2 linked regions of the Pigmentiphaga sp. H8 genome follow. Each later gene encodes a partner of the first gene's protein in a complex. Links are inferred from orthologs where the notes say so. Each region holds a gene or a part of one and is shown in the gene's direction. Other genes may lie near its edges.

Region 1 (15,817 bases):
CCGTTGAAATGCACGGTACAGGCGCCGCACTGCGCCATGCCGCAGCCGAACTTGGTCCCGGTAAGCTGGAAATCCTCCCGCAGCACCCACAGCAGGGGTTTGTCGTCGGCGACGTCGGCCGACACCTGCTTGCCATTGAGCATGAACTCGATCACGGACTCCTCCTTGGAATAGTCGCGGCTACCTGCCGTGGCGCGGGCCGCCTGACAGCCGCCCGGCGCCGGCTCCCCATGCTAGCGGATGGGTGGCGCAAATGCCACTTTCTTTGAACGTGTTCATAATTTTCCAACATGCCCCGTCACGGCGCGTTTGGGACGGACGGTACCTCACATTGAACAGGCTGGAGGTTGAACGCCGGCACGGCGCTCCCTAGCATGGACCCCTGCCCGCACGCATTGCCTCGGGCATTTCCCATGAAGCAGCGAAGGAACAGCGTGACCGTACCGTTCGAACATTCTTTCTCCCCGGATACCCGGGTTCTCGTCACCGGCGGCACATCGGGCATCGGCCGTGCCATCGCCGCGGCGTACGCCGCCGGCGGCGCCCGCGTCACGGCCACCGGCGCGACACGGCATGAAGTGGAGCGCGCGAACGGCGCCGCGGACCTCGCCCTGGTGGACTGCGTCGTCCTGGACGTGCGCGATGCGCAGGCAGTACAACGGTTCGCCGCCCGGTTCCAGAACCTGGACGTGCTGGTGAACTGCGCCGGGGTGATCAGGCGCGGGGCCGAACTTACGGATCCGGCGGTTTTCGCCGATGTCGTGGACATCAATCTCAACGGCACCATGCGCATGTGCAGCGCGCTGCGACCGGCATTGGCCGCACGGCGCGGCGCGATCGTGAACACCACCTCCATTCTGAGCGTCTTTGGCGGCGCCCAGGTGCCGGGCTACTCGGCGTCCAAGGGGGGCGTCGCACAGCTGACGAAATCCCTGGCCATCGCCTATGCGGCCGATGGCATTCGCGTCAATGCCATCGCACCGGGTTTCGTGCAGACCCCCATGGTCCAGGACATGACCGACAATGCCGAGCGCTCGCGTGCGATCGAGGCGCGGACTCCGCTCAAACGCTGGGGCCAGCCGCAAGACATGATCGGCCCCGTGATGTTTCTCGCGTCGCCGGCCGCCGCCTTCGTCACGGGGGTGGTACTGCCCGTGGACGGCGGCTATCTGGTCATGTCCAGCGACGCCGCGGGATGAGTGCGGGCGCGATGCCCCGCGCTCACTCCGCCTGGATGGAGAAGGCCTTCACACGCTGCGAGAAGCTGCGCCAGTCGGCATCGACGGACTCCCGCAGGCGGGCGGGCTCGCCTCCCTGCGGCTCGATCCCCAGGCCACGCAGCTTCTCCGCCACGTCCGGCAGGCGCAGCACTTCGTTCACATGGTGATTCAAGCTGGTCACCGTGCTGGCGGGCATGCCCTTGGGACCGAACAGGCCGTACCAGGGTACGATGTCCACGCCCTTGTACCCCAGCTCGGCAAAAGTCGGAACTTGCGGCAACGTGGGCCAGCGGCGCTCGCCCGACACCGCCAGCGGCTGCAATTTGCCGGTGCCGAGCTGCTGCGCGACGGCCCCCGGAGAGAGCCAGGCCACGGTGATCTGCCCGCCCATGAGATCGACCACGGCGGGCGCCACGCCGCGATAGGGAACGTGGCGGATCTGGACACCGGCATCGTGGTTGAGCACCTCGGCGGCCACATGCATGGGGGATCCGATGCCTGGGCTGGCGTAGCTGACGGCCTTGTCGTGGCGAGCCATGTCGATGAGCTGCTTGAGATCCCGGGGGCCATCGCCGGCACGGCTGAGCAACAGCAAGGGATTGATCCCGAGCTTCGCCACCGGGGTGAAATCCTTGCTCGGATCGTAGTTCACCCCCGTGCCGAGCCTGAGCACCAGGGGCGTGATCGCCATGGTCTGGGGCGCCAGCAGCAAGGTGTGGCCGTCCGGCGCGGCGCGCATCACACCGGCCGCGCCGATGGCGCCGCTGGCTCCCGGCCGGTTGTCCACGATCACGCGCTGGCCCGTGCGCGCGGTGAGTTTCTCGGCCAGGATGCGCGCCAGCACGTCGGTGTCCCCTCCGGCCGGATAGGCCACGACCATCGTGATGGTCTTGGTGGGGAACGGCTGCGCCAGCGCCGGCGCGGCGGCAACGGGCAGCAAGGCGGCCAGGGCCGCAGCGGTCGACAATCGGGACAGACGCAATTTCATGAGGCTTCCTTGATGCGCCGGACTCGGCGCCTGCCGGCATTCTTCTGCTGTAATGACTGTCCGACAACAACTCAGGCGATCGAACAAAGGCACCGAGCGTCTCAACTTGCTCGGCCCTCGATTCAAGAACAAGGCGCATCGTGGATGCTCTGAGCGAAGTCCTGGCCATCTGCCGCTGTGAGCGCGCCGTCACGGCGCGGTTCACGCTGTCCGGGCCATGGTCGCTGCAATCGACCGGCGTGAGCGGCGCGATGATCCGCATGGTCGCCGGCAGGCCGTACTGGATGCAGGTCGAGGACGATCTCCCCTTTCTGGTTCAGCCAGGCGACCTGGTGATGCTGCCGCACGGCAGCGCGCATGTAATGTGCTCCGAACCCGGGCTGCCCCCGACACCGTTCCGAGAGTTGATCGAGCGCTACCGCGGAGGGCCCGAGGAAGACACTCCCTTCGTCATGGCGTGGGGCGGAGGCGGCGAGGTGTCGACGATGTTTTCCACGCTTGCCTGGTTCTCTACCTACTGCCGCAGCACGGTGATGGCCATCCTGCCCAAGTTCATTCACTTGCGCGCAAGCGATGTCAGCGTAGGCGGCGGGCTGGCCGGCGCCATGCACCTGCTGGTCGATGAATCGTTGGCGCGAAGGAGCGGTTGGAAGCTTGCCGCCGCGCGCCTGGCCGACCTGCTGCTGGTCCACATTCTGCGCGAGCACCTGGAAAGCAGGCATCCGCACCGGGCCAATTGGCTGCGCGGACTCACGCACAAGTCCATCGCGAGCGCGATTGCGCTGATGCATCGGGAACCCGCGCAAGACTGGACCCTGGCTTCTCTGGCCGATGCCGTCCATATGTCGCGCTCGCGTTTCAGCGCGCTGTTCGCGGCCCTCGTGGGCATGACGCCCATGGACTATCTGTTTCGCCACCGCATGGCGGTGGCCGCGGGCCTGCTCGAAGAGCGCCGCATGCCCCTGATCGAAGTTGCCGAGCATGTGGGCTATACCTCGGAGAAGGCGTTTTCGCGCGCGTTTGCGCGCTGGGCCGGGTACTCGCCGGCCAGGCACGTCCAGCGGGGCAACGGCCCCACCGCCTGACCTCCGTCCGGCAACAACGCCGCAATGCGCGCAGAGGCAAAAACCATGCAAAAAGGCCCGGTACGAATATTCGTACCGGGCCTTTGAATCTGGTAGGCGCGATTGGATTCGAACCAACGACCCCCACCATGTCAAGGTGGTGCTCTAACCAACTGAGCTACGCGCCTGCTGTTTGTGCAGCGAAGAATTAAATTCTACATGTAATTTCGAAGATGTGTCAAACGGCGCCGGGGCCTCATTCCTTGATGTTCGCGTCCTTCACGATGCGCTGGTAGCGCGCCTGCTCTTTCTTGACGAAATCGCCGAATTGCGTGGCGCTGCCCGTACCGGGCACCACGGACTGCTCGGCGAACTTGGCCTTGACCTCGGGCTGCTGCAGGACCTGGTTCAGTTCCTGGTTCAGCCTGGCGACGACGTTGGCCGGCGTGCGCGCGGGCGCGAACAGGCCGATCCAGGCCGTCATCGCCATGCCTTTCAGGGCCGGCAGCTCGCCGATGGCGGGCACGTCGGGCAGCGTGGGCAGGCGCTGGGCGGTGGTCACGGCCAGGCCCTTGACCTTCCTGGCGGCCACCAGCGGCACCGCCGAACCCGAGGCCAGGATGGCCAGGTCGACCTGGTTGCCCAACAGGTCGGTGGTGGCCTGCGCGCCGCCGCGGTACGGCACGTGGCGCAGGCGCACCTGGGCCTGCTGCTGGATGATTTCCATGGCCAGATGCAGCACGGTGCCTATGCCCGAGGTGGCGTAGGTCAGCGAGTCGGGCTGGGCCTTGGCCATCTCCAGCACCTTGGCGAAGGAGTCCGCCGGCAGGCCCGGCCGGCCCATGATGACCATGGGCTGGGTCGCGATGAGTCCGATGGCGACGAGGTCGCGCGCGGTGTCGTACTTGACCGACTGCGGATTGACGTACTGCGCGATGGCCGCCGGGCTGTCCACGCCCAGCAGCAGCGTGTAGCCGTCGGGCTCGGCCTGGGCCGCCCGGTAGGTGCCTATGGTCCCTCCTCCGCCGCCGACGTTGTCGACGATGACCGATTGCCCCAGGCGCTCGCCCAGCTTCTGCGCCACCAGGCGCGCGATGCCGTCGGTGCTGCCGCCGGCCGTGAACGGCACGATCAGGCGGATGGGCTTGGCCGGCCAGGAGGATTGGGCCTGCGCGGTGGCGGCGCATCCCAGCGCCAGGGCCGAAACGAGGAAAGCGCGTCGTAGAGTGGCGGTCATGGTCGTCAGGAAGCAGAGTGGGAAGGAGTGGCGGAGATGCCGAAGTGCTGCACGTGCAGCTCATCGAAGCGCAGATTCCAGTCGGCGCTCCAGGCGCGGCGCTGGCTCGCGTCGACCCATGCGCCGGCCAGGCCGTTCAGCATGAAGCCGCGCAAGTCGGCAACGGGAAACTCGAAATCCTCGACCATCATGGTCCAGGCCTTGGTCTGGGTGATGTTGTGCAGCGTGGGATCGTCGCTGTTGGGATGGATGCGCAAGCCCATCGCGCGCATCTTGCGGATGGGATGGTCCAGCGCCCAGCGGTCCGGCGGCAGTGTCCGCAGGTAGTACGAATTGGCGGGCACGACCGCGAACACGATGCCCGACTCGACGCAGCGCTGCGCCAGCTCCGGCTGGTCGACCACCGTGTAGCCATGGTCGATGCGATCGACCTTGAGCACGTCCAGCGCGGTCCGCACATTGGTCCATGGCAGGCCGTATTCGCCGGCGTGAGCGGTGGTCTTGAGCCCCGCCCCGCGGGCGTCGGCATAGGCCTGCTCGAACCATTCCGGCGGGCCCAGCGCCTCGCGGTAGTCGATGCCTATGCCCGGCACCTCGTCGCGCCGGGCGGCGGCCATCCATTCGACCATTTCCACCGCGGCGGCGGGCGGCGCCTCGCGGTCGATGGCGGGCACCAGGCGCCCCACGATGCCCAGGTCCCGCTCGGCGTCGTGGATGGCGCGCACCATGGCGTCCTGGATCGCGGCGTAGGACAGTCCAGAGCCGCGCACTGAACCCGTGGGATTCCAGAAGAACTCCGCGTACAGCACGTTGTGCGCGCGGGCATCCTCCAGGTATTCGCGGGTCACGCGGTAGAAATCGTCCAGCGTGCGCAGGCCGTAGTCCTCCAGCGCGCGCAGCCCCGGAATCGCCCCCTGGCGCTTCTCGCCATGGGCATACAGACCGTCGATCTGCTGGCTGGACAACCCGCCCTTGCCGCCCGCCAGTTCATGGAAGGTGGAACGGCGCAGCGCGCCCAGCAGGTGGCAGTGCAGCTCGGCCTTGGGCAGCGCATGGCAGAAGGCGCGCACGGCCTCGGTGGAAACTCGGGGTTCGGTCATGTCCGGCAACTCCATCCAGGCAGGGTCAATCCCCCGCGTAAAGGTCCTTGTACAGGAAAGGGTCGGGCTTGCGCGCCAGCATCGCGACCACGGTCGCGGCGATGCCTTCCTTGCGCCCCAGGAAACCCAGGGCCTCGTTGGTCTTGGCCTTGATGTTGACGCACGCGCCGGGCACGCCCAGGTCCTGGGCGATGTTGGCAACCATGGCCGCCGCGTGGGGGCCGATCTTGGGCGCCTGGGCATGGACCGTCGCATCGACGTTGATGACCTGCCAGCCCGCCTCGCGCACGCGCTGCATCGCGGTGCGCAGCAGCAGCCGGCTGTCGGCGCCGGCATAGGCGGGGTCGGTATCGGGAAAATGGCGGCCGATGTCGCCCAGCCCGGCCGCGCCCAGGATGGCGTCGGTGACCGCGTGCAGCAGCACGTCGGCGTCGGAATGGCCCAAGAGGCCATGCGTATGCTCGATCCGGACCCCGCCTATGATCAGCGGCCGCCCTTCGACCAGGGCGTGCACGTCGTAGCCCTGCCCGATACGGTAGGGATAGGTGCGGGGGTCGATGTCCTTGTCTTTGTTCATGTTGCGTCCAGCAGTTTTTCCATCAAGGCGAAATCCTGGGGCCAGGTCACCTTGAAATTCGACAGTGTGCCCGCCACCAGGCGGGGCGCCAGCCCCAGCGCCTCGACCGCGCTAGCCTCGTCGGTCACGGCCAGCCCGCGCACCGCCGCATGGGCCAGCGCGCGGCGCAGGAGGCCGGCCCGGAACATCTGCGGCGTCTGGGCCTGCCACAACCCGTCGCGCGGCACGGTGCCGGCCACGCGGGGCACGGCGCCGCCGCCCTGGGTCTTGATGGTGTCGGCCACGGGCATGGCCACCAATCCGCCCACCTCGTCGTCCAGGCAGGCGTCGATCAGCGCCCGCAGCACCGCCGGCGGCAGGCCCGGGCGCGCGGCGTCGTGCACCAGGACCCAGTCGTCGGCCTCGGCCCCGCAGCGCGCCAGCGCGTTGGTGACGGTGTCGGCGCGGGTGGCGCCGCCACAGGGCAGGCAGGTCACCCGGGGCAGCCCCGCCAGCGCGGCGCCGGCCAAGGTGTCGTCCGGGCCGACGGCCACCACCACCTGGCCGATGCGGTCGTCGCGCAACAGTGCCTGGACCGCATGGCGCAGCATGGGCTGGCCGCCCAGGAGCCGGTATTGCTTGGGCCGCACCGCCGCGGCGGCCACCGGATCCGGCTCGGGATCGGCGGCGCGCGCGCCCACGCCGCCGGCGGGCACGATGGCGATCAATCGGGAAATCGGTCTCATGGCTTCTATAATACGGAATTGCCGCCACGCCCGCGCCGGCCCCTGGGCGACGCTCTTTCCGCGAAACCGATGTCCCTCCCAGCCAGTACCGCCTCCACGTCTTCCCCTTCCGCCAGCACGCCCGCCGCCTGCCTGCCTTCGGCGTTGACGCAAGCCGTGCTGGCCGCGCTCCGGCCCGGCGAACGCTATGCCCAGCCCCGCCCCCCGGGCGCCGGCGACGCCTGGCTGCTGGCCGACCTGGCGCGCCGCGCCGGCAAGCCGCTGGCGGTGCTCACGGCCGATCCGCTGGACGCCCAGCGCCTGGCCGAGGAAATCCGCCTGTTCTCGCCCGGCCTGCGGGTGCACCAGTTCCCCGATTGGGAAACCCTGCCCTACGACGCCTTCTCGCCCCACGAAGACCTGATCTCCGAGCGCCTGAAGGCCCTGCATGCCCTGCTGCGCCAGGACGTGGACGTCCTGACGATACCGGTCACGACCGCGTTGTACCGGCTGGCCCCGCCCGCGTTCCTGGCGGCCTACACGTTCTCGTTCAAGCAGGGCGACCGGCTGGACGAGGCCGCGCTGCGCGCGCAACTGACGCTGGCCAACTACACGCACGTCACGCAGGTGACCGCGCCGGGCGAATTCTGCATCCGCGGCAGCCTGATCGACCTTTTCCCCATGGGCTCGGCCCTGCCCTACCGGCTGGACCTGTTCGACGACACCATCGAGTCCATCCGCAGCTTCGACATCGACACCCAGCGCAGCCTGTATCCCGTCAAGGAGATCCAGATGCTGCCGGGCCGCGAGTTCCCGATGGACGAGACCGCGCGCAACGAGTTCCGCGCGCGCTTTCGCGAGGAATTCGAGGGCGACCCGTCGCGCGCCACGCCCTACAAGGACATCGGCAACGGCATCGCCTTCCCGGGCGTCGAATACTACCTGCCGCTGTTCTTCGACGAGACCGCCACGCTGTTCGACTACCTGGGCGAACAGACCGTCGCGGTCACGCTGGGCGACGCCGAGGACACCATCCGGCGCTTCCTGCAGGACACCTCAAGCCGCTACGAATTCCTCAAGAGCGACCGCGAGCGCCCCATCCTGCCCCCGTCCCGGATCTTCCTGGACACCGATGGCCTGTTCGGCCACCTGAAGCGCTTCGCCCGCCTGGCGCTGTCCGGCGACCGCCCGCATCCGGCCTTTACCTCTCCGCCCGAGGTCGCCGTGCAGCGCAAGGCCGACGACCCGGTGGCGCGCCTGCGTGCCCTGGCGGCCCGGCAGGACCAGCGGGTGCTGCTGTGCGCCGAATCGGCCGGCCGCCGCGAGACCATCGCCCAGATGCTGGCCGAATTCGGGCTGGACCCCGAACCGGTCGAGTCCGTACAGGACTTCCTGGGCCGGACCTCGTCCTTCGCGATCGGCATCGCGCCGCTGTCCTCGGGCTTCGGCCTGGCCGACCCCAAGCTGCTGTTCCTGACCGAGAGCGACCTGTTCTCCGGCCACGCCGTCCGCCGCGGCAAGCGCGGCCAGGAGCGGGCCAGCAACGTCGAATCCATGGTGCGCGACCTGTCCGAGCTGCGCGTGGGCGATCCGGTCGTCCACGTCCAGCACGGCATCGGCCGCTACCAGGGCCTGGTCAGCATGGACATCGGCGAAGGCGAGATGGAGTTCCTGCACCTGGAGTACGCCGGCGGCAGCACGCTGTACGTGCCGGTGTCGCAGCTGCACGTGATCGCGCGCTACAGCGGCGCCGACCCCGAGACCGCGCCGCTGCACCAGCTCGGCTCCGGCCAGTGGGAGAAGGCCCGCCGCAAGGCCGCCGCCCAGGCCCGCGACGCCGCCGCCGAGCTGCTGAACCTGTACGCCCGCCGCGCGCTGCGCCAGGGCCACATGTTCAAGCTGCCCATGTCCGACTACGAAGCCTTCGCCGAAACCTTCGGCTTCGAGGAAACGCCGGACCAGGCGGCCGCCATCCAGGCCGTGATCCAGGACATGACCTCGGGCAAACCCATGGACCGGCTGGTATGCGGCGACGTGGGCTTCGGCAAGACCGAGGTGGCGCTGCGCGCCGCCTTCATCGCCGTGGCCAACAGCAAGCAGGTCGCGCTGCTGTGCCCCACCACCCTGCTGGCCGAGCAGCACGCGCAGAACTTCGCCGACCGCTTCGCCGACTGGCCGGTCCGCGTGGTCGAGCTGTCCCGCTTCAAGTCGGCCAAGGACATCAGCGCGTCCATCGAGCAGATTAACGATGGCCGGGTCGACATCGTCATCGGCACGCACAAGCTGCTGTCGGACAAGGTCAGGTTCAAGAACCTCGGCCTGGTCATCATCGACGAGGAACACCGCTTCGGCGTGCGCCAGAAGGAGGCGCTCAAGGCGCTGCGCGCCGAGGTCGACGTGCTGACGCTGACCGCCACGCCCATTCCCCGCACGCTGGGCATGTCGCTGGAAGGCATACGCGATTTCTCGGTCATCGCCACCGCGCCGCAGAAGCGGCTGGCGATCAAGACCTTCGTGCGGCGCGAGGACGGCAGCACCATACGCGAGGCCCTGCTGCGCGAACTCAAGCGCGGCGGCCAGGTGTACTTCCTGCACAACGAGGTCGAGACCATCCACAACCGCCGCGCCAAGCTCGAGGAACTGGTGCCCGAGGCGCGCATCGCGGTGGCGCACGGGCAGATGCCCGAGCGCGAGCTGGAGCAGGTCATGAAGGCCTTCTACCAGCAGAAGTACAACGTGCTGCTTTGCACCACCATCATCGAGACCGGCATCGACGTGCCCACGGCCAACACCATCGTGCTGCACCGCGCCGACCGCTTCGGCCTGGCCCAGCTGCACCAGTTGCGCGGCCGCGTCGGGCGCTCCCACCACCAGGCCTATGCCTATCTGCTGACGCCCGGCGAGGACGCCATCACCAGCAACGCCAAGAAGCGCCTGGAAGCCATCCAGGCCATGGAGGAACTGGGCTCGGGCTTTTACCTGGCCATGCACGACCTGGAGATACGCGGCGTGGGCGAGGTGCTGGGCGAATCGCAGTCGGGCAACATCCAGGAAGTCGGCTTCCAGATGTACACCGACATGCTGAACGAAGCGGTCCGGGCCCTGAAGAACGGCCGCGAACCCGACCTGAACGCGCCGCTGTCGGCCACCACCGAGATCAACCTGCACGTGCCCGCCCTGCTGCCGCAGGACTATTGCGGCGACGTCCATGCGCGCCTGGCGATCTACAAGCGCCTGGCCAACTGCGAAGATGCCGCCGACATCGACACGATCCAGGAAGAGCTGATCGACCGTTTCGGCAAGCTGCCCGAGGCGGCGCGCGCCCTGATCGAGATCCACCGGCTGCGCCTGGCGGCCAAGTCGGTGGGCGTGATCAAGATCGATGCCAGCGAATCGGCCGCCGTGCTGCAGTTCGAGCCCAATCCCCCCATCGATCCGATGCGCGTCATCAGCCTGGTCCAGAAGAACCGCCACATGCGCCTGTCGGGCCAGGACAAGCTGCGCATCGACATCAAGGGCGCCGACCTGAAGGCGCGCGTGGATGCCGTGCGCACGGTGCTGCGGTCGCTGGTCTGAACCCGTTTCCCCTTTCCATTCCCTACCCATGACCCATCTCGTTATCCAGGCCCCCGACCTCGCCCAGGCAGCCATCGAACACGTCTCGGCCCTGGCCCATGCCCGGCGCATCGTCGAACTCGCGCCCGGCGCCGTCCGCCTGACCGAGGCCGACGATGCCCCCGCGGCGCGCGCCCGGGTCGCCGCCTATTGCCAGGAGGCCCGCGTGGACTGGGCCTACGTCGAACCGGGTGCCCGGCTGGCCGACTGGAAGGTGTTGGCCATGGACATGGACTCGACCCTGATCAACATCGAATGCATCGACGAGATCGCCGACATGGCCGGCCTCAAGCCGCAGGTGGCGGCCATCACCGAAGCCGCGATGCGGGGCGAGATCGCCGACTTCAGCGAAAGCCTGACGCGCCGCGTGGCGCTGCTCCAGGGGCTGCCGCTGGACGCGCTGGAACAGGTCTACGTGGAAAGGCTGCGGCTGAACCCGGGCGCCGAGCGCCTGCTGCTGGCGGCGCAGCGGGTGGGCATCAAGACCCTGCTGGTCTCGGGCGGTTTCACCTGGTTCACCAGCCGCCTGCAGCAGCGGCTCCAGTTGAACGAGGCGCACGCCAACACGCTGGAAGTGGAGAACGGCCGGCTCACGGGCAAGGTGCAGGGCGCCATCCTGGACGCCGACGCCAAGGCCCGCCACCTGCGCGAGTTCGCCCAGCGCCACGGCGCGCCGCTGGCGCGCGCGATCGCCGTGGGCGACGGCGCCAACGACCTGAAGATGCTGGGACTGGCCGGCCTGAGCGTGGCCTACCACGCCAAGCCCGTGGTGCGCGAGCAGACCAGCCGCGCGCTGAACGTCTGCGGCCTGGACGGCATCCTGAACTGGTTCGAGGATACCCTGGGCTGATCCGCGGCCGCTTCTGTTGTAGTGTTACGGTCCAGCCCCATTTTCAGGATTTGCCCGCCATGTCACCACGCCCAGCCAAGGCCTCGGCGGATGCGCCCCGCACCCGCGATGCCGAGCGCACGCGCCAGACCATCCTGGAAGCCGCGACCGCCGAGTTCGCGTCGCTGGGCCTGGGCGGGGCCCGCATGGACCGCATTGCCGAACGCGCCAAGGTCGACAAGCGGCTGATCTACTACTACTTCAACAACAAGGACGACCTGTTCCTGGCCGTGATGGAACGCGCCTATGCCGCCATCCGCCAGGCCGAACGGGAACTGCACCTGGAAGCGCTGAATCCGCCCGACGCCGTGCGCAGGCTGGTCGAGTTCACCTGGCACTACTACCTGGAAAACCCGGAGTTCCTGTGCCTGCTCAATAACGAGAACCTGCACCAGGCCACCCACCTGAAGCGCTCGTCCCAGGTGCGGGACATGCACTCGCCCTTCGTGCAATGGCTGGCCGACATCCTGGAACGCGGCCAGGCGCAAGGCCTGTTCCGCGCCGGCGTCGATCCGGTGCAGCTCTACATCTCCATCGCCAGCGTGGCCTATTTCTATCTGTCCAACCAGTACACGCTGTCGGAAATCTTCGGCCGCGACCTGATGGCGCCCCCCGCGCTGGACGAACGGCTGGCCCACATGGTCGACGTCATCCTGGGTTACCTGCGCCCCTGAACGTCTCGCCCTTCACCAGCGGCGTTCCCGTGGCCGCGTAGACGTGCCGGACGACGTCCCCGGCGCCGTCGTCGAAACGGCGCCGCGCGGGCCGCTCGAAAAAGGCCGCCAGCGCCGATTCCGCCGCGTACGTTGGCGTGGCGAAATCGAAGATCTCCAGGTAATGGCCGGGATCGCGGACCTGGCGGAACAACCGGTATTGGGTGCAACCCGGCATGTCCGCGCTGGCCCTTCCCTGCTCCAGTCCATCTGCTTCGGCCAGGTCGCGCGGCGCGCGGAAGGCCCGCAGCAGCACGGCGCCGGGATCCGGATGTTTCCCGTGCGCCACCGACGCCAGGCGGACCAGATTCTGCCGGATGCGGTCCTTGCCGAAGAAAGTCCATATCCGGCCCGACCAGGGCGTCGGATGCGTGACCACGTGCTGGAAGCCCGGACTATCCTCCACGCTTTCGTCGCGCGTCTCGTACAGCGCCAGGAACTTGGGGAAAACCTGGTCGCAGTAATAACGGCGGCCGCTGACGAATCCGTCCAGGCCAACCACCTGCGGGATGTGCTCCAGCTCGTACCATGCATGGAACTCTTCCTCGCGATGCGGCGGCACGTGCAGCCAGACAGCGATCAAACCGGTTGCTTGCATGCTTACTCCATCCTGATGTTGGCGTTCGTGATCACGCGCTGCCATCTCTCCAGCTCGGCATCGACCAGCCTGGAGAAGGCCTCGGGTCCGTCGTTCGAGGGGTCCGCGCCCGCCGAGGCCAACTGGGCCCTGACCTCGGGCTGGGCCAAGGCCTTGCGCAGCTCCGCGTTCAACCGCTCGATGACCGGACGCGGCGTGCCCGCGGGGGCGATCAGGCCGTACCAGGCCACGACCTCGGCGCCGGGCAGCCCGGCCTGGGCCACCGTGGGCACGCCCGGCAGCGCGGACGACGGCTCCGGTCCGGCCACCGCCAGCGCGCGCAACTGGCCCGACTTGATGAAGGACAGCACCGGCGGCACGCCGCTGAACAGGATCTGCACGCGCTGGGCCAGCAGGTCGGTCAGCGCGTCCTGGTTGCCCTTGTAGGGCACGTGCACGATCTCGACGCGCGCCAGCGACTTGAACAGCTCCCCGGCCAGATGGTTGGTGCTGCCCACGCCCGACGAGGCGAAGTTCAGCTTGCCCGGATGCGCGCGGGCGTAGGCGATCAACTCCTGCAGGCTGCGCGCCGGCACCGAGGGATGCACCAGCAGCACGTTGGGGCTGCTGGCGATCACGCCCACCATGGCCAGGTCCTTGCGGGTGTCGAAGGGCATCTTCGATCCGTACAGAGCGGGGTTCACCGTCATCGGTCCGGTCGTACCTATCCCTATCGTATAGCCGTCCCTGGGCGCCTTCGCGACCATGTCCACGCCTATGTTGCCGCCCGCGCCGCCCTTGTTCTCGACCACCACCGGCTGGCCCAGCTGCTGCGACAAGGGTTGCGCCAGCGCGCGCGCCAGGATGTCCACGGTGCTGCCCGCCGCGAAAGGCGCGATCAGGCGTATCGGGCGCGACGGGTAGTCCTGGGCGTGCGCGGTGCCCAGCGCCCCGGTCATGATGGATAGCGCAAGCGCGATGCGTTTCATGGTGTCTCCTCGTTGTCGTTCTTCATGTGTGCGTACAGCGGCAGGCCGGGTTCGGGCAGCCTGGCGGCCAGGATCACGCCCTGCTCCGCCTCGGTCACGTACAGCGTGCGCCGGCCGGGCCCGCCATACGCGGCGTTCGTGGTGCGGCGGCCCGCGCACGAACGGATGCGCAGCAGCGGCTCGCCCATCGCGCTGAACAGCCATACCGAACCGAGTCCCGCATGGACGACGGCCAGATTGCCGCGCATGTCCGTCGCCAGGCCATCGGGGCCGGTCGGGCTGCCCGACAGCTGGATGAAGCGCCCCACCTTGCCGACGCGCCCCGCCTCGTCCAGCGGCACGCTGTAGATGGCGTTGTCGCGGGTCACGGCCAGGTACAGCAGCCGCTCGCCCGGCGCGAAGGCCAGGCCGTTCGGGCCCGCCAGGCTGTCGACCAGCGTTTCCACCTGGCTGGCGCCGCGCCGCAGCCGGCACAGCCGGCCCGTGGGCCGGTTCAGCGCGCTGTCGCCCTGGTCGGTGAAATACAGATCGCCATTGGCCGCGAACAGAAGGTCGTTGACGCCCTGGAGCCGGCGCGCCTCGTCCGGCGCCAGCAGCGTCCGTGGACGGCTGTCCCGGGGCGACATGGCCATGATGCCGTGGCGCCGGTCGGCGATGAACAGGCGGCCGTCGCGGTGCAGCGTCAGGCCGTTGGGCTCGCCGTCGTAGCGGCAGGCCAGCGAGAACCGTCCCGCCGGATCGATGCGGAAGATCCGCCCATGGGCGAGGTCGGTGCAGTACAGCGCCCCGTCCCGATCGAAAGCCGGGCCTTCCAGGAAGGAATGCAGCGGGCCGGCTCCCCGCGCGCGCACCCAGGGCGACGTGGACTGCGTCAGGTGCAGGGATGGCGGCAGCGCGGCGTAGACCTCGGTGGGCAGATCGGGCGGAGCGGCGTACATGGGACCAGGACGGGTGGGACAGCCACCTATAATGGCAGTCGTTCCCCAGCCCGGGTAACGGTTTTTTCAGATGCCCCCATCTGGATCCGCGATGCCCCCCGGGCCACGCCCGCCATGGATCTGCGACGCCTGCGCTACTTCGTCACCATACTGGAAACCGGCAGCTTCTCGCAGGCGGCCGAACGCCTGCACGTCGTGCAGAGCGCGCTTAGCGCGCAGATACAGAAACTGGAGGATTCGCTGGGTACCCGCCTGTTCGTGCGCGATGCCCATGGCGTGCAGCCCACGCCGTCCGGCCGCAAGCTGCTCGGCCACGCCCGCCGCATCCTGGACATGGTGGCGGCCGCCGAACACGATCTGCGGCAGGACGCCGAATCGCCGCGCGGCATCGTGCGCATCGGCATTCCCAGCAGCATCAGCCGCATGATGACCGTTCCCCTGCTGCAGACGGTCGAGCAAGCGCATCCCGACGTCACGCTGCACGTGGTCGAAGCCATGACCGACGAACTCGAAACGCTGTTGAAGCAGAACCGGCTCGAGATGGCCATCCTGTTCACCGTGGGCGAGACCGGCAGCCCCCATCTGATCGATCCCCTGCGCGACGAGCCCCTGTACCTGGTATCCCCGGCGGATGGCTCCACGCCCCCCGCTCGGGCCGTTCCCTTTCCCGAGCTGGCCCGCATGGACCTCGTGCTGCCCACGCTGCGCCACCGTGTGCGCCAGATGCTGTCGCGCGAGGCCGAGCAGCGCGGCCTGGCACTCAGGATCAAGCACGAGCTGGACTCCATGGCCCAGACCGTGCAGTTGATCGCCGCGGGCAACGGCAGCTCGGTCATGATCGTCTCGTCCTTCATCGAGGAATGGCTGGCCGGCCGCGTCCAGGCCACCCCGGTGTCCGACCTGCGCACCGCCGCGCGGGTGGTGCTGGCGACCTCCCATGGCGCCTCGCACAGCGCGGTGGCCGGCATCCGGGATCTGGTCGTCGCGACCTCGGCGCGGCTGGCGCGCGACGGCACCTGGCCCGACCGGCCGGAAAGTTGCCCGCGGCCGCCGGGCTGACCCGGTTTATCCCCAGCCGATGTGGAAAACCCTGGGGACAGCGCGGGCACAACCCCGTTCCACCCAGATTCCATGCGGGTTTCCGGGCTGTGACGCAAAAATGGGCAAGTTCCTCTTCCGCTGCGCAACTTTTGCGCGATCACCGCA
Region 2 (15,279 bases), 1.9 Mb from region 1 along the record:
CCAGCTTGTAACCAGCCTTGCTCATGCGGCCGCCAGTCCGCCCTAGGATCTACAATTCGCCGGCAAGCATGCCGGCGCCCTGCCGTGCAGCGCTATCCCACGCGTGGCCATATATGCCGGGAGGGGCTATGAGACTGGCCGACTTCATCGACGCGAACCTGGACCTGCTACTGAGCGACTGGCGCAATTTCGCCCGGCAACTGGACCTGCGGCGCTCGGCCGTGTCCGAGCATGCCCTGCAGACCTCGGCCCGCTCGCTGCTGCGCCAACTGGCCGCGGACCTGCGAGCCGGTTCCGACGGTTCCGCCCCCGGGGAACGTCCGGCCGGCGCCATTCGCCAGGCCCACGTCCATGCCCGCAACCGGCTGCGAGCCGGCTTCACGCTGACCGAGATGGTGTCCGAGTTCTGCGCGCTGCGCGCCAACATCCTGGAGCGCTGGGTGCGGGAAACCGGCGAGATGGGCGCCGAGGCCTGCGACGACCTGGTCCGCTTCAACCAGGCGCTGGACCAGGCCCTGAGGGAGTCGATCTCCCGGTACTCGGCCGGCCTGGAACGGGCCCGCGACCTGTTCGTCGGCATCCTGGCCCATGACCTCAGGACCCCGCTGGGCGCCATCGCCATGTCGGCCCAGGCCCTCATGCTGGCCGACGAGCTTCCCGACCGCTGCCGCGAGGCCGCCACGCGGATCGGCCATAGCGGCTCGCGCATGCAGCGCATGATCGACGACCTGCTGGATTTCACCCGCACCCGCCTGGGTAGTCCGCTTCCGCTGGCGCTCTCGCGCAGCGACCTGGAAGACATCTGCGCGCGGGCCCTGGACGAGATCCGGGCCGTGCATCCGGAACAGACCTTCGTGCTGGAATGCCAGGGACGGCTGGCCGGCCGCTGGGACGCCAACCGCCTCGCCCAGTTGCTGGCCAACCTGCTGGGCAACGCGGTCCAGCACGGCTATGCCGACCGCCCGGTCGCGCTGCGGGTGCGGCGTGGCGAGGACGGCGTGATCGCCGAAGTCCACAACCACGGGGCTCCCATCCCGCCCCACATGCGGCACCAGATCTTCGACCCGCTGATGCGGGGGCCGCGCCACGGCATCGAGCGGCGCCGCGCGGGCCTGGGGCTGGGCCTTTACATCGCCCGGCAGATCGCGGTGGCCCACCAGGGCACGCTGACTGTCGCGTCCTCCGAATCGGGCACCACTTTCACCTTGTGGCTGCCCGACGATCCGTCCCCCGACTGACCGGCGCCAGCGGCGATCAGCTCCGGTTGTCCGTCTCCGGAGCCTCGGGCGTCTGCCGGCCCGGATCGGCGGCGGTTTCGCGGTCGACCCCGACAGGCAGCCCGATGCGAGACGGCATGCTGTTGGGATCCACCGGATGGTTGCCCACGGTGCGCTCGCGCTTGGCGCCGCCGGACTGCCCGCCCCGTTCGTCGGGCGGGATGCCGGCGTGCTCCTGCTTTTCGTGCTCGGGCAGTTCGGTCAGCTCGGCACCGGGATCTTCGTTGCCGGTCTCGTCCACCGCGGCTTCGGGAAGATTCGAGGGCGTGGACGCCTCGGGTTTGTCGCGCCTGGGATCGATGGGCATGGTGGCCTCCTTCGTGTCTGGCGGGCTAGACAGCAATATGCGTGCCTGTCCTTGTCTATACTGCGCCCTGGCGTTTCACGAGCACGTAGCATGACAGACCCTTTCTCGTCCTTGGCCGGCGCCTGGTCCAGGTTGGTGGTGGGCATCTCCACTACCAAGGCCGAACCGGCGCTGCGGCCCCACAAGGACGGCATCGGAACGTATACGGCGGCGCTTTTCGACCATCTTTCCCATCATGACTGCCGTCCGGTCGGCTACGCTTGGCCCGGTGGGCGTACCCGGCCAGTACTCGTGCACGGCAGTTATTTGCCGCACTCATACGGGCTGCTGACCGCGGGCCAGATGCTCGGCCTCGTGCGCCCCGTCAAACTGGGCGTGGATGTTTTCCACTGCACCGACCACATGGCATTCAGGACGACATGCCCGAGCGTCATCACCCTGCACGACGCCGCTCCGCTCAGTCACCCGGAATGGGCGTCTCCACGCCTGCGGATGCTGCGCAACCTGCTGCTGGCGCGGGCGGGAAGGCTCGGCGACGCATATATCGCGATCTCTCAGGCCGCGGTCGCCGAGCTTGTTGCCCATTTCGGGGTCGATGAACGAAAAATCCATGTCGTGCCCAATGGCATCGATCCCGTCTGGTTCGAGGCAGGAGACTCGGATGAACGCTACGCCCGGTTGCGCTCCAGGTTGGCGTTGCGAGGACGCCATTTTCTTTTCGTCGGAACACTGCAACCTCGCAAGAATGTCGATCGCATTCTAGACGCCTATCTTCTGCTGCCTGCCGCCTTGCGATGCGAACACCAGTTGCTGATCGTAGGACGGCCGGGCTGGCGCAGCGAGACGACCATCGCGCGCCTCCAGTCCATGCGCGACGAAGGAGTGATATGGCTGAACGACCTGCAGGACGACGGCGACGTGCGTGCCCTGTATCGCCACGCCGAAGCCCTGGTTTTCCCCTCGCTGCACGAGGGCTTCGGCCTGCCCGTGCTGGAAGCATTCGCGAGCGGCACCCCGGTGGTGACCTCCAATACCACCTCGCTGCCCGAAGTGGCCGGCGATGCCGCAATCCTGGTGACTCCCGAGAATACCGGCGAAATAGCGTCCGCCATGCAAGACCTGATCCGCTCTCCAAGCATCCGAGCCCAATGCGTGGCTCGCGGCCTGCGGCGATCACGGCAGTTTTCACTGGACCGCACCGCCTCGAGAACGGCCGAAGTCTATCGAAGCGTGATGTGAAGCATGCGCCGCTGTCCTGGGCGGGCGAACACGGAACCGGCTACCGGCCCAGCACTTCCCGGTAGCACCTGGCATAGCCACGCACCATGGCGTCCTCGGTGAATAACTCCAGGTAGCGGGCTCGGGCATTCCTGCCCCAAAGTCTCGCCTGCTCAGGATCGTTCCAGAAAAGGTCCATGGCCTCTCCCAAAGCTCGCGGATCCCGCGGCGGAACCACGAGGCCCGTTTCCTGGTGCAGGTTGACGAAACTCGTACCCGTACCAATTTCGCACGAGATCATCGGCAGGCCTTGCTGGGCGGCCTCCGCCAGGGCAAGACCAAAAGCTTCGGTGCGGACGTGCGATGGAAACACAAAACCGCTGGCAGCCGCCAGCACATCGGATTTTTCTTCGTCGCCGAGCAGGCCGAGGAAATGCACATTCTTCAACCCCAGAGCACGCGCGCGAGCCTCGAGCGCGGCACGTTCGGCGCCATCACCGATCAACGCCAGCGGGTAGTCGCGCCCCACCTGCGCTTCGAGCAGAAAGTCCAGACCCTTGTAGTACCGAGGCACGCCCAGGAAGGCGAAAAACCTTTCGCCGATCTGCTGGCGCCAGCGCCAGATGGCTTCCTGGTCTCGCGGCTTCACTATCGCAATGCCGCAGGGCACCACCTCTACCTTGTCCCGCCACTGCTGAAGCACCTCGCTGCTGGCGACGTAGTTCGGCGAAGTCGCGACGATACGCACCATGCGTGCAAGATGACGGTCTCGAAGCGGTCTGTAGAACTTCAACAACTGCGCTTGCTTGACGATGTCTGAGTGGTAGGTCATGACCGCCGGTGTCTCGACACCCGACATGAGATAGGCCAGGTCTCCAAAAGGCCACGGAAAATGAAAGTGCAGCAGATCGGCCCAGGCGGCTTCACGCCGGAAATTCACCAGGAACTGCAGCGACATCCCTGTGGACGCGACGTCCAGATTCCTGGTGTAGCGATGGATGGAGTACCCCGACGCATCGGCATCGATCATCTTTCCTCTTGGCGACAGCGTCAGGACCCGGCTCTCGATGCCCTGCGCCATACCTCGTGACGCAAGACTGTGGATGGCCTGCTCGATTCCACCGTAGGCATCGGGAAAGTAGATCTTGAAAATATGAAGAACACGCATAGCAAGGCGGATGGGCTTGAAGCGACTTTGATTCTAACCTCCCGGGCCGGAACTGCCGAGACGAACAGACGTGGCTGAACGCCTTACCTCCACCTATTGAAACAACCTTCAGGTCTTGCGCCAGTACAGCAGCGTCAGCAGCCCGATGCACGCGGCCAGCACCGCGGCCATGGTGCCGAACGCGCCGGTTACCGTGAAGGCCTCCGAGAACGAGCCGACCAGCAGATAGCCGAAAGGCATGGTGCCGTTGTAGGCCATGCCGTAAAGGCCGACCAGCGCGCCGCGCACGGATTCCGGGCAGCGGCGCTGGATGGTGGCGTTGGTCGAGGTGGCCGAGAAGCTCAGGCAGAAGCCCAGCAGCACGAAGGCCACGCCGCTGACGGCGCTGCTCCAGCTGATGGACAGCAGCGCCATCGCCACGCAGGCGATCCAGGGCGCGAACCGGAGCAGGTTGGCGGTGCGCGAGGCGATGGAGGACGACAGGACCACGGCGGCGGCCAGCGCGCCCATGCCGGCGCAGGCGAAGAAAACGCCGGTGTATCGGGCGGCGTCGTGGAAGACCCGGTCCGCCAGCAGCGGCACCAGCGTCTGGTAGCTGCCCGCCAGCAGGCCCATGCAGGCCAGGATGGACAGATACTTGGCGGTGAAGCGGTCGTCCAGCACATAGACCAGCGCATTGCGCAGGCCCCCGCGATCATGCGAAGGCGACGCGGCCGCCGCCGCGCGGCGCGGCATCGATCGCACGCACCAGGCCATGAACACCAGCGCGGCGGCATAGGTCAGGAAGGCTGCGGCCTGGCCGAACATGGGATAGATGATGGCGGCCATGCTCGGCCCCACCATGCGCCCCACGTTGTAGACCATGGTGTTCATGGCGATGGCGTTGGGCAGCAGCGCCGGGTCTTCCAGGCCGGTCAGCAGCAGCACCTGGCGGGACGGCGTCTCGATCGCGTTCAGCACGCCGGCGCACAGCGCCAGCCCCAGAATGATGGGCAGGGTCAGCCAGTGCAGCAGCGACAGCACCGCCAGGATGCAGGCCACGGTCATCGACGAATAAAGGACGCCGAGCGTCGAGCGGCGCGCGTTGGCCGCATTGACCCGCGCCCCCGCCAGGGGCGCGATCACCAGCTGCGGCCCATACAACAGGAAATTGAGCAGGGCCAGCACGGCGGCCGATCCCGACAGGTGGTAGACGACCAGGTTGAGCGTGACGTTCTGCGTCCAGCTCCCCAGCACCGATACCCCCTGCCCCATCAGGTAGCGCCGCATCGTGGGTTCGGACAATGCGGGAAACACGCGTTCGAGCTGCAGCATGGGACGGGGCGGCGTAAGTGTGGCGGGACGACCCTGGATGTTAGCTTACGGCGCGCCGTGGAACGCATCCACCCAGGCCCGCAGGGCCTCGATGGGCATGGGTCGGGCATACAGGAAGCCCTGCGCATAGTGCACGCCCTGGGCGGCAAGATAGTCGAGCTGCTCGCGCGTCTCCACGCCTTCCGCGGTCAGCTCCACCCCCAGCCGCGAAGCCAGCCCGATGATCATCTCCAGCACCGAGGCATTGATCGCATCCGTGCCGATGGCCGACACGAAGCCGCGGTCTATCTTCAGATAATCGACCGGGAACCGTTCCAGGTAGGCCAGCGAGCTGTGGCCCGTGCCGAAGTCGTCGATGGCCAGCTTCACGCCGCTGGCGCTGAGCACCCCCATGTGCTCGTAGACCTGCTCGATGGGGGGCAGGGGCTCGCGCTCGGTGATCTCCAGCACGAAATCCGCCGCCCCCGAACCGACCACTTTGCGCAGCCGGGCAACGTCGTCGACGATGCCCGGCTCCACCAGATGGCTGGCGGTGACGTTCAGGCCCACGCGGAATAGCGGCCCCATCGGACAGCGGCGCAGGTCGCGCCCCACCAGCTTGAACAGGTGCCGGGTCAGCGGAATCGCCAGGCCGCTGGACTCGGCCACGGCGAAGAACAGGTCCGGGCGTACGGCCCCCTGCCCGGGACGAAACCAGCGCATCAGCGCCTCGGCGCCCGCGCACGACCCGTCGCGCAGGTCGATGACGGGCTGATAGTGGACCTCGAACTCGCCCCGCCGCATGCCGCGCCGGATCGCGGCCACCAGCGAGAACCGGTACTTCAGGAAGTGGTGGCACAGATAGCCCAGCAGCAGGGCCAGCAGCACGACGAAGGGCGCGTAGCTGCCCGCCAGGCGCTTCCGGTATTCGGCCAGCAGGGCCGCATCCGCCAGGGAGCGCACCCGGAATGGATAGATCGTCGACACCACGTCCTGCACGAAATAGGCGCCGGGAGGCGGGACACCGACCCGCCGGCCCGCCAGCCCATGCCGGCCATCCAGGGCCTCGATGCCGATCCGGTAGCGGCCGGTGCCGCCGACGGCGTCCAGCAGATCCCGCAAGTAGCGGCCATCCACCGTGACGATGACACCGTCGCCGGCCTGGTCCAGGCGGATCGCCATCACCGCGGGCCGGTCCGGGACCATGGGCGTGCCGGGGACGAAATGAAAGGACCGCCCCGGCGGCACCTCGCCGTCCGGCAGCAGTTGCGCCAGCGGCAGCGTGAAGGATTCCGTGATCGAGGAACAATAGAGCACGCGGTGCCGCACCAGGACGATGGCGCGGAAATACGGCTGGAAGGCCGCCTCGCGCAGCGTGGCGTCGGCCTCGGCACAGGACTTGCCGGCCTGCGGCGCCATCTCGGCGGCCAGCCTGTCGGCCTCGGCGAAAATGGCATCGGCCTGGCGCATCACCACTTCGGCGGCGCCGCGCGCGTCATGGCGCGCCAGCAGGCTGGCCTGCAGATAGACAAAGGGTACCGCCACTCCCAGCGGCAACGCGGCGGCGGCCGCCACCAGCAGCCACCTCAGCCACCAACGCTTGTCGTGCCGTCCCTCGGTCGTCACGCCCCCCCCTTCACGCCCGGATCATGGGTCGCATCCTACCGTGCGGGCGGCACGCCCCGCTACTGGAACGCGGTCTCCAGGAAGCTGCGCAGCTTGCGCGAATGCAGCCGCTCGGGCGGCATCTTGCTCAGGATCTCCAGCGCCCGCAGCCCGATGTCCAGGTGCTGGCCCACCTGCCGGCGATAGAAGGCGCTGGCCATTCCCGGCAGCTTCAGTTCGCCGTGCAGGGGCTTGTCCGACACGCACAGCAGGGTGCCGTAGGGCACGCGGAAGCGAAAACCGTTGGCCGCGATGGTGGCCGACTCCATGTCCAGGGCAATGGCGCGCGATTGCGAGAAGCGCTGCACCGGCTCCAGGTGCTCGCGCAGTTCCCAGTTGCGATTGTCTATGGTCGCCACCGTGCCGGTGCGCATGATGCGCTTGAGCTCCCAGCCGGACAGTCCGGCCACTTCCTCCACCGCCTGCTCCAGCGCCACCTGCACCTCGGCCAGCGGCGGTATCGGCACCCAGGTCGGCAGGTCCGCATCCAGCACGTGGTCGTCGCGCACGTAGCCGTGCGCCAGCACGTAGTCGCCCAGCCGCTGCGAGGCCCGCAGCCCGGCACAATGTCCCAGCATCAGCCAGGCATGCGGACGCAGCACCGCGATATGGTCGGTGATGGTCTTGGCGTTGGACGGCCCCACGCCGATGTTGACCAGGGTGATGCCCGAATGTCCTTCGCGCACCAGGTGATAGGCGGGCATCTGCGGCAGCCGCGACATCGGCGCCGCCGGGTCCGGCACCGGATCGCCCGCGCGGGTGACGCGGTTGCCCGGCTCGACCAGCGCGTCGTAGTGGCCCTGCGCCACCAGCGTACGCGCGCGCAGGCAGAACTCGTCCACGTAGAACTGGTAGTTGGTGAACAACACGAAATTCTGGAAATGCGAGGGTGCGGTGGCGGTGTAGTGCTGCAGGCGATGCAGCGAGTAATCGATGCGCGGCGCGGTGAACGGCGCCAGCGGCTGCGGCCCGTCCGGCGGGTGGCGGTGGCTGCCGTTGACGATGGCATCGTCCGTGACCGCGAGATCGGGCGTATCGAACAGGTCCCGCAGGGGCCGCTTCAACGCCTCGATGTCCTCGCCCTCGACATAGATGCCGTCGGGAAACGCGAAATGCAGCGCGATGGGCACGTCGGATTCGCCGATCTCCACCGCGACGCCATGGTTGGCCATCAACTGGCGGAGCTGCTCGGTCAGATAGGAGCGGAACAGCTTGGGCTTGGTGACGGTGGTCTGATAGACGCCGGGCTCGGCCACGTGTCCATACGACAGGCGCGAGTCGACCTCGTCGTAGGTGTCCACGCGTATCCTGATGAACGGATAGCAGGCGCGGATCCGGCCGGGCGAGGACGCCTGCGTGGCGACCACTTCGCGGAAGCTGTCGCACAGGAAGGCGGTATTGCGCGTGTAGATGTCGATCAGGCGCTGGACGGCCGCGTCGGGATCACGGAAGGATTCGGCGGGCCAGGGAGCAGGATGGCGAAGAAGGACACTGGCGGGCGGGGTCATGATCGGCTTTGAGGAAGGGCTTGGCATAGCTTAGCCTACCGCGGCCTGGCCGGTCCGCCGCGCTCGTACTACACTAGCCCGCCTTAGCAAGGAGTCCCTCATGCTGCTCGCGGTAATCGCGATCGCCGTCGGCGCCGCCATCGGGGCGCTGCTGCGCTGGGTATTGGGGCTGGGCCTGAACGCCCTGCTGCCGGCCATGCCGCCGGGCACCCTGGCCGCCAATCTCATCGGCGCCTACATCATCGGCCTGGCCGTGGCCTATTTCGCCGGCAACCCCGCCCTGCCGCCCCATTGGCGGCTGTTGATCATCACCGGCTTCTGCGGCGGCCTGACCACCTTTTCCACCTTCTCGGCCGAACTGGTCGCCCTGATCCAGCAGCAGCGGCTGGGCTGGGTGGCCGCGACCATCCTGGTCCACGTGGGCGGCTCCGTCGCGATGACCCTGCTCGGCATCGCCACCTACGCCGGATTGCGGCAGTCCTGACCCCGCAAGGAGACACACCGTGAACGGCTTCCAACTGACCTTCTTCACCCAGCAGGACCGGCGCCACGGCGGCCAGCCCCTGGCCCACTGGCTGCTGGCTTTCGCCAAGGCGCAGGGCGCGCTGGGCGGCACCCTGGTGGCCGCCGGCGAAAGCTTCGGGCACACCGGCCGCTTCCACTCGGCACGCTTCTTCGAGCTGGCGGACCAGCCGGTCGAGGTGTCGATCGCGGTCGATGCGCCGACCTGCGACCGGCTGCTGGCGGCGCTGGCCAAGGAACCGATCGACCTGTTCTACGTGAAGCAGCCGGTGGAGTTCGGGCGGGTGGGCGCCCAGGCGCCGGCGGCGGGCTGAAACGATCGGATCATTTGCAAAAAAACCCCGCCGGCTCGGACGGGGTTTGGCTAGGGCCTGTTCAGGCCGCCGTGCTGATGACAGCCTCGATGCGGTTGCCTTCGGGGTCGACCACGAACGCCGCGTAGTAGGCCGGACCGTAGCGCGGCCGCGGCCCCGGCGCGCCATTGTCGGCGCCCCCGTGGCGCAGGGCCGCCTCGTGGAAACGGTCGACGGCATCCCGGCTGGGCGCGGAAAAGGCGAGATGGAACCCCGGTCCCGGCACGCTCTCTCTTTTCGAGCATTGCTTGAGCGCGAACTTGTCGCCCCCTCCGGGAAGGCCGTACCCGACGGCGTGCCGGTCGGGATCGCCGTCGAAGTCCGTCCAGACACGCTCATAGCCCAGAGGCCCGAGTACCGCGTCGTAAAAACCGGCGGCGGTACGCAGGTCGGCCACGCCGAAAGAAAGATGGTGGAGCATCGAGGCGGATGGGCGTACCCGTCAGAACGGGATGTCGTCGTCCATGTCGGCGAAGTTCGGCGCCGAGCTCGACTGCGAGGCCGGACGCTGCTGGCCGCCGCCACCGCTGGCCGGGCGGTTGGACTGGCGCGGGGCCGGCGCGGAATCGCCATAGCCGCCTTCGCCACCACCGCCGCCGCCTTCGCGGCCGCCCAGCATCTGCATCTGGTCGGCGACGATCTCGGTCGTATATTTATCGGCGCCAGTGTCCTTGTCCTGCCACTTGCGGGTCTTCAGGCGGCCCTCCACGTACACCGAACGGCCCTTCTTCAGGTATTCGCCGGCGATCTCGGCCAGGCGGTTGTAGAACACCACGCGGTGCCACTCGGTTTCCTCGCGGCGTTCGCCCGAGTTCTTGTCCTTCCATTGGGACGTGGTGGCGATGGACACGTTGCAGATCGCGGCGCCATCGGGCGTGTAGCGAACTTCGGGGTCGCGGCCCAGGTTGCCGACCAGGATGACTTTGTTGACGGATGCCATTACCACACTCCTATTGACTGTATTCACCGGCCCGCAGCGAGGCGGAGGGATTGTAGCCACCCCCGCCCGGCGCGGCCACGGGCCACAAGAAAAAAAACATCATTGGTTGAAAATGCGCCGACCGCAATACGGTCTCGTGCGTAAATGGGACAGAAAGGGCTCAGGAGGCGGGGTGGGACACCCGCTCCGGCTGCGCGGCCCGCCTGGCGGGCAGGGGCTTCATCCCCCAGGCCGCCAGCAGCCATATTACCGCCAGCCCCGCCGCAGACTGGAATACCGCCGCGGGCCCCAGGTGGGAGAGCAGCCAGCCGCCCAGCGCCCCGCCGGCGAAAAGCCCGATGGCCTGGCTCGTATTATAGAAACCCAGGGCCAGCCCCTTCAGCGACGGCGGCGCCACGCGGGACACCAGCGAAGGCTGCATGGCCTCGAGGATGTTGAACACCGAGAAGAAGGCGATCATGGCGCCGACCAGCCAGCCATAGCGGTCCTGCGCCCACGGCAGGAACATGCACACCAGCACGAGTCCGGCAACGGCCCCCAGCAGGGTCTTGCGGTGGGTGGCGTAGCGCTCGGTGACGCCGATCACCGGCACCATCACGACGAACGAGGCCAGCACCACCGGCAGGTAGACCTTCCACAGCGTGGCCGCGTCCAGGCCGCCGGTGCGCGCCAGCGCGGCCGGCACCACCACGAACAGCGCGACCTGGATCAGGTGCAGGGTGAAGACCCCCAGGTTCAGCCGCAGCAGGTCGGGGTGCGACAGCACGCTGGACATGGATACCGGTTCGCCCCGCGGCGCCGGCGGCGCGGCCGGAACCACCCAGGCGGCCACGCCCAGCGCAGCCACGCCCAGCGCGGCGATGGTCCAGAACAGGCCGGTCAGCCCGCCCCAGCCCACCACCACCGGGGCCAGTACCAGCGACACCGCGAAGGTCAGCCCGATCGAAGCGCCTATCATGGCCATGGCCTTGGTCCGCACCTCGTCGCGCGTGGCGTCGGCCAGCCACGCCGTCACCGCCGCCGAAATCGCGCCCGAGCCCTGGATGGCCCGGCCGATCGTGATCCAGAACAGGTCGTCGGTCGTGGCGCAGACCACGCTGCCGACGACGAACAGCACCAGCCCCATCACCACCACCGGCCGCCGGCCCCAGCGGTCCGAGGCCAGCCCGAACGGAATCTGCATGAACGCCTGGGTCAACCCGTACATGCCCAGCGCCAACCCCACCCGCGCCGGATCGTTCCCCCCCGGCAAGGCCTTGGCCGCCACCGCGAACACCGGCAGCAGCAGGAACAACCCCAGCATCCGGCACATGAAAAGCGCCGCCAGCGACAAGCTCGCGCGGCGCTCGAAAGGGGTCATCCGAAATGAAGGGTTAGCCATTCGTGAAAAAACCAATTAAAGGGACTTCCCCATGCGGCACCGCAGCCTCCCCTGCCAGCCAGCGAAGCACAGGTGCCCCACCCCAAGAAAGCCGAACTAGACCAGGGCACGGGGGATCCGGCTCCGCCGGTCCCCCGCCGCCCGCCCCCTGGGGGGCGCGCGTCAGCGCGTACGGGGGGGTTATATTACCAAGTTGGCTTTCGCCACCGCTCGCGTAAAGGTTTGCTTGATGGATGTCATCCGCATCAGGGGTGCGCGCACCCACAATCTGAAGAACGTCTCGCTGGAATTGCCCCGCCACCAGCTTGTCGTGATCACAGGGTTATCCGGGTCGGGCAAATCTTCCCTGGCGTTCGACACCCTGTACGCGGAAGGCCAGCGGCGCTATGTGGAAAGCCTGTCCGCCTACGCCCGCCAGTTCCTGCAATTGATGGACAAGCCCGAGGTCGACCTGATCGAGGGCCTGTCGCCGGCCATCTCCATCGAACAGAAGGCCGCCAGCCACAATCCGCGATCGACCGTGGGCACGGTCACGGAAATCCATGACTACCTGCGTCTGCTGTTCGCCCGGGTGGGCACGCCCTACTGCCCCGACCACCAGTTGCCGTTGCAGGCGCAAAGCGTCAGCCAGATGGTGGACATCACGCTGGCCCTGCCGGCCGAGAGCCGGCTGGCGATCCTGGCGCCGCTGGTGCGCGACCGCAAGGGCAGCTTCGAGGACGAACTGGCCAGCCTGCAGGCCCAGGGTTTCGTGCGGGTGCGCGTGGACGGCGAGGTGCTGGACATCGACAGCGTCCCGCCGCTGAAGAAGACAGAGAAACACAGCATAGACGTGGTGATCGACCGCCTGCGCGTGCGGCCCGATGCCCAGCAGCGGCTGGCCGAGAGCTTCGAGACGGCCATCGGCCTGGCCGAGGGGCGGGCCATCGTGCTGGAAATGGATGCCGGCACCGACGACCGCGAACGCGAGCATCTGTTCTCCAGCCGCTACGCCTGCCCGGTGTGCGGGCACAGCCTGCCGGAACTCGAGCCGCGCCTGTTCAGCTTCAATAATCCCATCGGTGCCTGCCCGAGCTGCGACGGCATCGGCCACATGGGTTTCTTCGATCCGAAGCGGGTGGTGGCGTTTCCCGAGTTGAGCCTGGCGGGCGGCGCGATCCGCGGCTGGGACCGGCGCAACCCCTTCTACCACCAGTTGCTGACCAGCCTCGCGGCCTTCTACGACTTCGACGTCGACACGCCGTTCGAGGAACTGTCCGAGGACACCCAGCAGCGCGTGCTGTACGGCTCGGGCGAGCAGGAAATCGCCTTCACCTACGTCAACGAGAAGGGCCGCACGACCGTCCGCTCGCATCCCTTCGAGGGCGTGATCCCCAACCTCGAACGGCGCTGGAAGGAAACCGACTCGGCCACCGTGCGCGAGGAACTCGGCAAGTACCGGAACGTGCGGACCTGTCCCGACTGCGGCGGCTCGCGGCTGCGCGCCGAAGCCCGCAACGTCCGCGTGGGCGAGGACGACCAGGGGCGCGCGATCTATCAGCTGGAGGCCCTGCCGCTGTCCGACTGCCTGCACTGGTTCGAGCAGCTGGCGCTGACCGGCGCCAAGCGCGAGATCGCCGACCGCATCGTGCGCGAGATCGCGGCCCGCCTGACCTTCCTGAACAACGTCGGGCTGAGCTACCTGTCGCTGGATCGCAGCGCCGACACCATCTCGGGCGGCGAGGCCCAGCGCATCCGCCTGGCCAGCCAGATCGGCTCGGGCCTGACCGGGGTGATGTACGTGCTGGACGAGCCCTCCATCGGCCTGCACCAGCGCGACAACGACCGGCTGATCGGCACCCTGCGGCACCTGCGCAATCTCGGCAACAGCGTGATCGTGGTCGAGCACGACGAGGACATGATCCGCGAGGCCGACTGGGTCGTGGACATGGGCCCCGGCGCCGGCGAACATGGCGGGGAAGTCGTGGCGCAGGGGTCGCCGGCCGACATCGTGGCCGACCCGCAGTCGCTGACCGGCCAGTACCTGAGCGGCCAGAAGTCCATCGCCATCCCGGCCCGCCGGCCGGTGGCGGGGCAGGACGAACTGCCGTGGCTGGAACTCAAGGGCTGTTCGGGCAACAACCTGAAAGGCGTGGACCTGCGCATCCCGGCGGGCCGCCTGGTCTGCATCACCGGAGTCTCGGGCTCGGGCAAGTCGACGCTGATCAACGACACGCTGGTCAACGTGGTCTCGCGCCACCTGTACAACAGCCAGACCGAGCCCGCGCCCTACGAGGCCATCGAGGGGCTGGAGCATTTCGACAAGATCATCAGCGTCGACCAGAGCCCGATCGGCCGCACGCCGCGCAGCAACCCGGCTACCTACACCGGCCTGTTCACCCCGATACGGGAATTGTTCGCGGGCGTGCCGGAAGCCCGGGCCCGGGGCTACGATCCCGGCCGCTTCAGCTTCAACGTCAAGGGCGGCCGCTGCGAGGCCTGCCAGGGCGACGGCGTGGTCAAGGTGGAAATGCATTTCCTGCCCGACATCTACGTCCCCTGCGACGTCTGCCACGGCAGCCGCTACAACCGCGAAACGCTGGAGATCCGCTACCGCGGCCGCAACATCAGCGAAGTGCTGGACCTGACGGTCGAACAGGCGCTGGAGTATTTCGAAGCCGTGCCGGCCATCGCCCGGCGGCTGCAGACGCTGATCGACGTGGGGCTGGGCTACATCCGGCTGGGGCAGAGCGCCACCACCCTGTCGGGCGGCGAAGCGCAGCGGGTCAAGCTGTCACAGGAACTGTCCAAGCGCGGCACCGGGCGCACGCTGTATATCCTGGACGAACCGACCACCGGCCTGCATTTCCATGACATCTCGCTGCTGCTGGAAGTGATCGGGCACCTGGTGGACGCCGGCAACACGGTGGTCGTGATCGAGCACAACCTGGACGTCATCAAGACCGCGGACTGGATCATCGACATGGGGCCGGAGGGGGGCGGCGGGGGCGGCAGCATCGTGGCCCAGGGCACGCCCGAGGAAATCGCGCAGGCGCCCGGCAGCCATACCGGCAGCTATCTGAAGAAATTCCTGGCTGCCGGCGCTTCGTCGGCGCCCCCCAGGGCGGCGCGCGCGCCCAGGCGCAAGGCCGGCTGACCCGGCCGGGCGGTCACTCGTCGAATTCGCAGACGGTGTACAGATTCAGCCCCGAATCGCGTATCGCCTTCGACCCGCCCAACTGGGGCAGGTCGATGACCGCGGCCGCCTCGACCACGTTGGCGCCCAGCCGCTGCAGCAGCTTCATGCCGGCCAGCATGGTGCCGCCGGTGGCGACCAGGTCGTCCACCAGCACCACCCGCTGCCCCGGGCGCACGGCGTCGGCGTGCATCTCCACCGTCGAGCTGCCGTATTCCAGGGCATAGTGCTCGGCGATGGTGTCGTAGGGCAGCTTGCCTTTCTTGCGCACGGGCACGAAACCGAGGTTCAGTTCGTGCGCGATCACGCTGCCCACGATGAATCCCCGCGCGTCGATGCCGGCCACCAGGTCCAGGCGCTGGTTCATGTAGCGGTAGACGAACAGCTCGATCAGCACGCGGAAGCTGCGGGGATCCTGCAGCAGCGGCGTGATGTCCCGGAACTGCACGCCGGGCTCGGGCCAGTCGGGCAC

What was found.
Region 2: the proteins of mfd (region 1) and uvrA are in contact, whole or in part, in a crystal structure (PDB 4DFC), measured with the Escherichia coli proteins. The link is inferred for Pigmentiphaga sp. H8 from one-to-one orthologs.

What each region holds. Positions count from the first base shown.
Region 1 is NZ_CP033966.1:2,753,924-2,769,740, reverse strand. Bases 6,644-10,666 are described here. They hold mfd (transcription-repair coupling factor), read left to right. Parts: upstream 6,644-6,980; coding sequence 6,981-10,466; downstream 10,467-10,666. Other genes in these bases: serB (phosphoserine phosphatase SerB), read left to right, coding at 10,495-10,666; ispD (2-C-methyl-D-erythritol 4-phosphate cytidylyltransferase), read right to left, coding at 6,644-6,911. Outside these bases: EGT29_RS13160 ((2Fe-2S)-binding protein), read right to left, coding at 1-155; EGT29_RS13155 (SDR family NAD(P)-dependent oxidoreductase), read left to right, coding at 414-1,199; EGT29_RS13150 (tripartite tricarboxylate transporter substrate binding protein), read right to left, coding at 1,222-2,208; EGT29_RS13145 (AraC family transcriptional regulator), read left to right, coding at 2,349-3,293; EGT29_RS13135 (tripartite tricarboxylate transporter substrate binding protein), read right to left, coding at 3,529-4,509; EGT29_RS13130 (adenosine deaminase), read right to left, coding at 4,515-5,609; ispF (2-C-methyl-D-erythritol 2,4-cyclodiphosphate synthase), read right to left, coding at 5,635-6,186; more of ispD, read right to left, coding at 6,183-6,643; more of serB, read left to right, coding at 10,667-11,355; EGT29_RS13105 (TetR/AcrR family transcriptional regulator), read left to right, coding at 11,415-12,068; EGT29_RS13100 (DUF4286 family protein), read right to left, coding at 12,043-12,705; EGT29_RS13095 (tripartite tricarboxylate transporter substrate binding protein), read right to left, coding at 12,708-13,673; EGT29_RS13090 (SMP-30/gluconolactonase/LRE family protein), read right to left, coding at 13,670-14,611; EGT29_RS13085 (LysR family transcriptional regulator), read left to right, coding at 14,726-15,670. UniProt on the Escherichia coli protein: Couples transcription and DNA repair by recognizing RNA polymerase (RNAP) stalled at DNA lesions. Mediates ATP-dependent release of RNAP and its truncated transcript from the DNA, and recruitment of nucleotide excision repair machinery to the damaged site.
Region 2 is NZ_CP033966.1:819,034-834,312, reverse strand. The notes cover bases 11,484-14,968. They hold uvrA (excinuclease ABC subunit UvrA), read left to right. Parts: upstream 11,484-11,861; coding sequence 11,862-14,768; downstream 14,769-14,968. Other genes in these bases: EGT29_RS04015 (adenine phosphoribosyltransferase), read right to left, coding at 14,782-14,968; EGT29_RS04025 (MFS transporter), read right to left, coding at 11,484-11,611. In the rest of the region: EGT29_RS04085 (UDP-glucuronic acid decarboxylase family protein), read left to right, coding at 1-46; EGT29_RS04080 (sensor histidine kinase), read left to right, coding at 129-1,238; EGT29_RS04075 (hypothetical protein), read right to left, coding at 1,255-1,584; EGT29_RS04070 (glycosyltransferase family 1 protein), read left to right, coding at 1,675-2,823; EGT29_RS04065 (glycosyltransferase), read right to left, coding at 2,864-3,970; EGT29_RS04060 (MFS transporter), read right to left, coding at 4,079-5,284; EGT29_RS04055 (EAL domain-containing protein), read right to left, coding at 5,330-6,889; EGT29_RS04050 (AMP nucleosidase), read right to left, coding at 6,949-8,436; fluoride efflux transporter CrcB, read left to right, coding at 8,537-8,920; EGT29_RS04040 (DUF190 domain-containing protein), read left to right, coding at 8,940-9,272; EGT29_RS04035 (VOC family protein), read right to left, coding at 9,334-9,732; ssb (single-stranded DNA-binding protein), read right to left, coding at 9,754-10,251; more of EGT29_RS04025, read right to left, coding at 10,412-11,483; more of EGT29_RS04015, read right to left, coding at 14,969-15,279. UniProt on the Escherichia coli protein: The UvrABC repair system catalyzes the recognition and processing of DNA lesions. UvrA is an ATPase and a DNA-binding protein. A damage recognition complex composed of 2 UvrA and 2 UvrB subunits scans DNA for abnormalities.